One region of the Pseudescherichia sp. genome, then DNA from elsewhere that is predicted to be linked to it. Evidence: predicted binding sites of a transcription regulator. Region 1 holds the regulator's gene; the other holds the start of a gene.
The links. The regulator PurR, encoded in region 1, represses purine synthesis genes. The targets are predictions, from matches to a motif close to CANGCAAACGTTTGCNTG.
Positions count from the first base shown of each region.

Region 2: a site for PurR is predicted at 2,131-2,148, ahead of glyA (serine hydroxymethyltransferase). Genes of this name have one in related genera too.

Region 1 covers NZ_DAMBWA010000005.1:264,688-268,901, forward strand. Annotated here, with positions in the region: gene punC (purine nucleoside transporter PunC) at 1-561, opposite strand, end outside; gene punR (DNA-binding transcriptional activator PunR) at 698-1,609, shown strand; gene purR (HTH-type transcriptional repressor PurR) at 1,643-2,668, opposite strand; gene RTX96_RS09845 (YnhF family membrane protein) at 2,966-3,055, shown strand; gene RTX96_RS09850 (MFS transporter) at 3,239-4,214, shown strand, end outside.
Region 2 covers NZ_DAMBWA010000011.1:39,626-43,839, forward strand. Annotated here, with positions in the region: gene glrR (two-component system response regulator GlrR) at 1-277, shown strand, start outside; gene glnB (nitrogen regulatory protein P-II) at 357-695, shown strand; gene hmpA (NO-inducible flavohemoprotein) at 749-1,939, opposite strand; gene glyA (serine hydroxymethyltransferase) at 2,253-3,506, shown strand; gene RTX96_RS15080 (SIS domain-containing protein) at 3,658-4,214, opposite strand, start outside.

The DNA of each region.
Region 1 (4,214 bases):
ATACTTTTTTACCGGTTTTTTAAGGCGAAGTGCGGGCAGCATCAGCAGCAGCGTGATAACAAACAGCACCATAAAGATGTTCTGCCAGTGGGAGTGGGCGAGGATCCAGCTTCCCAGCAGCGGCGCGAGGGCGGGGGAGAGCCCAACCAGCGGCATAATAGTGGCAAAAATACGGTTAACCCGCTGAGCCGGATAGTAGTCCGTTACCAGCGTCTGCCAGGTGACCGCGGCGGCACATACCCCCACGGCCTGAACAAAACGCAGTATCAGCAGCATGGTGCCGTCGCGCACCCATAGCATGCCGATGCAGCCAAAAGCAAACAGTCCCAGCCCGCAGAGGAGGACCAGCCTGCGGCCAAAGCGATCGGAGAGCGGGCCCCATATCAGCTGGGCAAGGGCAAAGCCGGCCAGAAACAGGCTAAGGCTGGCACTTACTGCCGATGCAGGGGTATTAAGATCCTGCTGAATAGCCGTAAACGCCGGCAGGTACATATCCGTTGCCAGAAAGCCCAGCACGCTCAATCCCGCTAGCCAGACTAAAAATCCTTTACCAGGTAACATCATCTTTCCTTCTTATTCTCTTTCACGATAGAGGTTAAACAGTGCAGATCACAAAGCGGCAAAGTGTAGGCAGTGCATTACCGGTTGTGAAACGGTAATATTTGCGCAGTGCATTCAAATTTTTTGCAGGCAGAATATGTGGTCAGATTACTCCCTTGACGTCGTAGATACCGTGGCTCGTACCGGAAGCTTTAGCGCCGCTGCTCAGGAGCTGCACCGGGTTCCCTCCGCCATCAGCTACACGGTACGACAGCTTGAAGCGTGGCTGGCCGTGCCGCTGTTTGAACGACGGCACCGGGACGTGGTGTTAACCCCGGCAGGAAGCTGGTTTTTGCAGGAGGGGCGTTCTGTCATCAAAAAAATGCAGGTCACCCGACAGCAGTGCCAGCAGATAGCTAACGGCTGGCGTGGCCAGCTTGCTATCGCCGTGGATAATATCGTCCGGCCCGAGCGCACCCGGCAGATGATTGTCGACTTCTATCGTCATTTTTCAGACGTTGAGCTGCTGGTGCAAAAAGAGGTGTTTAACGGCGTCTGGGATGCGCTGGCCGATGGGCGCGTGGAGCTGGCTATCGGTGCGACCCAGGCCATACCGGTGGGTGGGCGCTTTGCTTTTCGCGATATGGGCATGCTCAACTGGCGCTGCGTCGTGGCCGCTCATCACCCGCTGGCGGGTATGGATGGCCCGCTGAGCGACGATCTCCTGCGCGGCTGGCCGTCACTGGTATGGGAGGATACCTCCCGGCTACTGCCCAAACGCATCACATGGCTGCTGGACAACCAGCGGCGAATGGTGGTGCCGGACTGGACCTCCTCCGCCGAGTGCCTGAGCGCCGGGCTATGCATCGGCATGGTGCCAGGCCATTTTGCCAGGCCGTGGCTCGATCGCGGTGAGTGGGTGGAGCTGCAGCTGGAGGAGCCGTTTCCGGATGCGGCCTGCTGCCTGACCTGGCAGCAAAATGATAACTCGCCCGCGCTGGGCTGGCTGCTGGACTATTTAGGGGATAGCGAAACGCTTAATCGGGAGTGGCTGCGGGAGCCAGTGTAAACGGCTCCCGAGGCGTTGATCGGCGGCGGATGCTTAACGACGATAGTCGCGGAAGGGGCCGTCGGCCACCGAGCGGCGCTCGATCAGCCGGGGATGAACCTCAATCGACTGCGACTCTTCACGCTTGTTGACGATGCGGTCCATCAGCATATTGAATGCGGTTTCACCCAGCGAATCTTTAGGCTGGTGGATGGTCGTCAGTGCAGGGGTGAAGAAGCGAGCGTTACGCACGTTATCATACCCAATCAGCGATACATCCTGCGGCACGCGCAGGCCCATCTCGTCGACGGCGCAGAGCGCGCCCATCGCCATCACATCGCCGCCGCAGAACACGGCAGTAGGGCGATGCGGCTGGGAGAGGATCTGCTGCATCGCGCGGTAGCCGGACTCAGGTTCAAAGTCGCCCTGCACAATCCAGTTTTCCGGTACGTTAATCAGCGCCTCTTCCATCGCTTTCATAAAGCCGGCCAGGCGGCCTGCGCCGGTATTACGCTCGAGCGGGCCGGGGATCACACCGATTTCGCGGTGGCCGCGTTCGACCAGGTAGCGGCCAGCCATATAGCCACCCTCAAAGGCATTATCGATGACCGAGTCGGTGAAGTCGGCTTTTGCCTCACCCCAGTCCATCACCACCATAGGGATATGGCGATACTCCTCCAGCATGCTAAGCAGCGGGGCAGGGTATTCAGAGCACATTACCAGCAGGCCATCGACGCGCTTCTGCGCCATCATCGACAGATAGGCACGCTGCTTCTCGAGGTTGTTCCAGGCGTTACCCAAAATCAGGGTGTAGCCTTTCTGGAAACAGTTCTTCTCTACTGCCTCGATAATCTCAGCAAAATAGGGCGCTTCGCTGCTGGTCGCCAGCAGGCCAATCGATTTGGTATGGTTAACCTTCAGGCTGCGAGCCACGGCGCTGGGTGAATAGTGCAGCTCTTTAATGGCTGCCCACACTGCGTTACGCGTCTCTTCTGCAACAAAACGCGTTTTGTTAATTACATGTGATACGGTTGTGGTGGAAACGTTTGCTCGTTTCGCTACGTCTTTTATAGTTGCCATTCAATGTCACTCCAAACCACGACGTAAGCTCCTGAAAATAGTGTAGGTAAACGTTTGCCTCTACTCAGCCTGCACGCAACTTTTGGGGATGCGATTCGCCGGGAAAACGACACGGAACGTCAGGAGGGGTCTATGGCCGGTACGCGAATAAATTTAGCGTGGAATTTTGTCTTATCTTGATGAAAAGGGGAAGCGTTAAAACGCATATCACCCCAAATCAAAGAAGATTTTTGCCCATAAATGTGTAAAAATGCGCAAGCTCACTTTTTGTGGGGTAATTAGAATGGAGAGAAATTGATGAGTGCAGATCTGAAGTTTTCCCTGATGACGACCGTTGTTGTGCTGGGCCTGATTGTTGCTGGTGCGCTGACCGCTGCGTTAAATTGATTTAGCATGAGGGAGAGCCCTCTCCCTCTGTTTCGGCATCCCCTCTGGCGCCGCGTTAATTGTTATCAAAATGGCAATAAACTTTTGTTAGTTTGATAACTTCTGTTTTTTTGTGATAAATGTCATGCTTTTGACTTCTGTGACAGTGTCGCCTGATCGACACGGCAATTCTGGAGTCAAAATATGAAAATTAACTTTCCCCTGCTGGCCCTGGCGATTGGGGCATTTGGCATCGGGACCACCGAGTTCTCCCCGATGGGCCTGCTGCCAACTATCGCCCGCGGAGTAGATGTCTCTATTCCGGCAGCGGGAATGCTCATCAGCGCCTACGCCATTGGCGTCATGGTGGGTGCGCCGCTGATGACGCTGCTGCTCTCCCATCGTGCTCGCCGTAGCGCGCTGATCTTCCTGATGGCAATCTTTACCCTGGGCAACGTGCTGTCCGCACTCTCTCCCGACTACACCACCCTGATGCTTTCGCGCATCATCACCAGCCTTAACCACGGTGCCTTCTTTGGCCTGGGGTCGGTCGTGGCAGCCAGCGTCGTGCCGAAAGAGAAGCAGGCCAGCGCGGTGGCCACCATGTTTATGGGGCTGACCATCGCGAATATCGGCGGCGTACCGGCGGCAACGTGGCTGGGTGAAACCATCGGCTGGCGCATGTCGTTTCTCGCCACCGCGGGCCTTGGCGTGATCTCGATGCTGAGCCTCTTCTTCTCCCTGCCAAAAGGCAGCGCCGGAGAGCGTCCGGAGGTGCGTAAAGAGCTGGCCGTGCTGGTGCGTCCGCAGGTGCTGTCAGCTTTACTGACCACCGTGCTGGGCGCAGGGGCAATGTTTACGCTCTATACCTACATCGCCCCGGTATTGCATGAGATTACCCATGCTACGCCGCTGTTTGTTACCGCGATGCTGGTCCTGATTGGGGTGGGCTTCTCCATCGGCAACTACCTGGGCGGCAAGCTGGCGGATCGCTCTGTAACCGGCACCCTAAAAGGCTTTTTCCTGCTGCTGATCGTTATCATGCTGGCAATCCCGCTGCTGGCGCGTAACGAGCTGGGTGCGGCGGTGAGCATGGTCATCTGGGGTGCGGCGACCTTTGCCGTGGTGCCACCGCTGCAGATGCGTGTGATGCGCGTGGCTCATGAGGCGCCAGGCCTGT
Region 2 (4,214 bases), on a different contig from region 1:
GCGCCAGCTGGTGAACGTCATTGAGCAGTGCGTGGCGCTTACCTCCTCGCCGGTGATCAGCGATGCGCTGGTGGAGCAGGCGCTGGAGGGTGAGAACACCGCGCTACCGACCTTTGCCGACGCCCGGAACCAGTTTGAGCTTAACTATCTGCGCAAGCTGCTGCAGATCACCAAGGGCAACGTGACGCACGCGGCGCGCATGGCCGGGCGTAACCGCACCGAGTTTTATAAGCTGCTTTCACGTCACGAGCTGGACGCCAACGACTTTAAAGAGTAGGCCGCACACGCACGTGAAATATGGTAGTGTGAGCAATCGATTACGAGCTGCTGACAGGCAAAAGAATTAGGGGATCACCGTGAAAAAGATTGATGCGATTATTAAACCTTTCAAGCTGGATGATGTGCGTGAAGCGCTGGCGGAAGTCGGCATTACCGGAATGACCGTCACCGAGGTGAAAGGCTTTGGTCGCCAGAAGGGCCACACCGAGCTGTATCGTGGCGCGGAGTACATGGTAGATTTTCTGCCGAAGGTAAAAATTGAGATCGTAGTGACCGACGATATCGTCGATACCTGCGTGGATACCATTATCCGCACAGCGCAGACCGGGAAAATCGGCGACGGTAAGATTTTCGTTTTCGACGTGGCGCGCGTAGTGCGTATCCGTACCGGCGAAGAGGACGACGCGGCTATCTAATCGCCCGCAGGCTTACCCCAGCCCCCATTTTACGGGCCGGGGTAAGCGAGATCTTAGAGAACCTTGTGCGGACCGAAGCACTCGTAGTGGATGCGATCGGCATCAACGCCCAGGGCAATCAACTGCTTCGCCGCGAACTGCATAAAGGCGACCGGGCCGCAGAGATAGCACTGCATCGTCGGGTCGCTAAACGCCCCCTCCAACTTGCTTAAATCCATCAGCCCTTCGCTATTAAAGCGTGCTGCGTTGCGATCTGCCTCAGTGGGAATACGATACCAGGTGTGCGCCTGGAAGTGCGGCAGCGTGCTGCCCAGGGCGGCAACTTCATCTTCAAAGGCGTGTACCTCGCCGCTCTCAGCGGCATGGAACCAATTCACCTGGCCTGGATGCTGCGCGCTGGCAAGGGTGTCCAGCATCGCCAGCATCGGGGTCTGACCCACGCCAGCGGAGATCAGCGTCACCGGAGCGTGCGGAGGCACGTCGAGGAAGAAGTCACCTGCCGGAGAAGCCAGCTGGACCACATCGCCCACGCGCGCTTCGTCGTGCAGCCAGTTGGAAACCTGGCCGCCAGGCTCACGCTTCACGGCGATGCGATACCCTTTACCATCGGCCTTGCGGGTCAGGGAGTACTGGCGGATCTCCTGGTGGGGGAAACCCTCCGGTTTCAGCCAGACGGCGAGATACTGGCCCGGACGGTACTCGGCTACTGGCTGACCGTCGACCGGCTCAAATTCAATGCTGGTGATCAGCGCGCTGCGCGGCGTTTTGGCCACTATGCGGAAGGCGCGGGTGCCCTCCCAGCCGCCGGGCTGCGTAGCATGGGCTTCATACAGCTCGGCTTCACGGTTGATGAACACGCCCGCCAGCACGCCGTAGGCTTTGCCCCACGCCTCCAGCACCTCCTGACCTGGGCTATAAAGCTCATCAAGGGTGGCCAGCAGATGTTCACCGACGATGTTGTACTGGTCAGGTTTGATCTGGAAACTGGTGTGCTTCTGGGCAATCTTCTCCACCGCAGGCAGCAGCGCCGGGAGGTTCTCAAGATTGCTGGCATAGGCGGCAATGGCGTTAAACAGCGCTTCACGCTGGTCACCGTTGCGCTGGTTGCTCATGTTGAAAATCTCTTTCAGCTCCGGGTTGTGCTTAAACATGCGGTCATAGAAATGCGCCGTCAGCTTCGGGCCGGTCTCAACAAGTAGAGGGATAGTGGATTTTACGGTTGCGATAGTTTGAGCGTCGAGCATTGCCTTTTCCTTAATGATTTTTTCTATAAGTTGTATTTTAAATGCATCTTATAAAAGTTCCCCTGTATTGTAAATGGTTAATAGCGTATTTCCGCTGTGTTGTAATGTCATGAAAAATTTGCACGATAAACCTGAAAAGAAATCGTGATTCTTGAGGTGGGTGCATATCCGACAAACCCTTACGCCACGCGGAGCCAATCGTTTGCGTAAAAACCCATGTCAAGACCTGTTATCAGAAAATGGATCGGTTATACTGGTCGCCGTTGCCCCGAGGGCCATTGAAAATTACCGTTAGCTGAGTCAGGAGATGCGGATGTTAAAGCGTGAAATGAACATTGCCGATTATGATGCCGAACTGTGGCAGGCGATGGAGCAAGAGAAAGTACGTCAGGAAGAGCACATTGAGCTGATCGCCTCCGAAAACTACACCAGCCCGCGCGTTATGCAGGCCCAGGGTTCTCAGCTGACTAACAAATATGCCGAAGGCTATCCGGGCAAACGCTACTACGGCGGCTGCGAATACGTTGACGTGGTTGAGCAGCTGGCTATCGACCGTGCAAAAGCGCTGTTTGGCGCTGATTACGCGAACGTGCAGCCGCACTCTGGCTCCCAGGCTAACTTCGCGGTCTACACTGCACTGCTGCAGCCGGGTGATACCGTGCTGGGGATGAACCTGGCGCAGGGCGGCCACCTGACTCACGGCTCCCCGGTTAACTTCTCCGGCAAACTGTACAACATCATCCCTTACGGTATTGATGAGTCCGGTAAAATTGATTACGAAGACATGGCGAAGCAGGCTAAAGAGCACAAGCCGAAGATGATCATCGGTGGTTTCTCTGCTTATTCCGGTATCGTTGACTGGGCAAAAATGCGTGAAATCGCCGACAGCATCGGCGCTTACCTGTTCGTTGATATGGCGCACGTTGCGGGTCTGATTGCCGCTGACGTGTATCCGAACCCGGTTCCGCACGCGCACGTTGTGACCACCACTACCCACAAAACCCTGGCGGGCCCGCGTGGCGGCCTGATCCTTGCTAAAGGCGGTGATGAAGAGCTGTACAAAAAGCTGAACTCCGCTGTCTTCCCAAGCGCGCAGGGCGGCCCGCTGATGCACGTTATCGCGGCAAAAGCGGTTGCGCTGAAAGAAGCGATGGAGCCAGAGTTCAAGGTTTACCAGCAGCAGGTTGCCAAAAACGCTAAAGCGATGGTAGAGGTGTTCCTGAACCGTGGCTACAAAGTGGTGTCTGGCGGTACCGAGAACCACCTGTTCCTGCTGGATCTGGTTGATAAGAACCTGACCGGTAAAGAAGCTGACGCTGCCCTGGGCCGCGCCAACATCACCGTCAACAAAAACAGCGTGCCAAACGATCCGAAGAGCCCGTTTGTGACCTCCGGTATCCGTATCGGTTCTCCGGCTGTGACTCGCCGCGGCTTTAAAGAAGCGGAAGTGAAAGAGCTGGCTGGCTGGATGTGTGACATTCTGGACAACATCAACGACGAAGCGGTCATTGAAAGCACCAAACAGAAAGTGCTGGATGTCTGCGCCCGCTTCCCGGTTTATGCATAATCCTTTATGGATATGAAAAAAGGCCGCTGATGCGGCCTTTTTTTCATCAGGTCATGCACTAGCCTGTAGGCCCGGCAAGCATCGCGCCGCCGGGCGGCGCTTCGCTTGCCCAGCCTACAAAACCCTGCAACAGTACTGGTCTGTAGATATATTACCGCTGGCCGCGCAGCGTAACGCCCACGTCGCCGCCGGGATGCACCGCCAGCAGGCTCTCTTTCGAATAGCCGCTCTCACTCATCAGGCAGGCGCAGGCAGCATCGAAAATCGCCAGCGCCAGCACGATGGAGGTGGTTGCCAGCATATTCAGCGGATCGATCTCGCGCTGCACGCCGGTGGAGATCACCAGCCGGGAGGCGCGAGCAATTGCTGAATCGGCGTTCTCGGTCACGCTGACCAGCGGCACGCTGCGGGCCGCAAGTCCAGGCAGCAGTCGCGTTAGCTCGTCGGAGTTACCGCCGCGGGAGAGCATGATCATCAGGTCGTCGGCGCGTAAAAAGCCCAGATCGCCATGCGCCGCATCGGTGGCGTTCAGGTAGATCGCCGGGCGCTCCACGCAGGCCAGCATATGGGCAATTTTACGCGCCGCAATGCCGGAGGTGCCTACGCCGGTGACCACAATCTTGCCTTTGCAGCCGCGCAGCTCGGCCAGCAGCGCCTCCCACTGCGGCTCGCTAAGGTGCTGACCCAGCCCGGCCAGCGCCTCGCTAT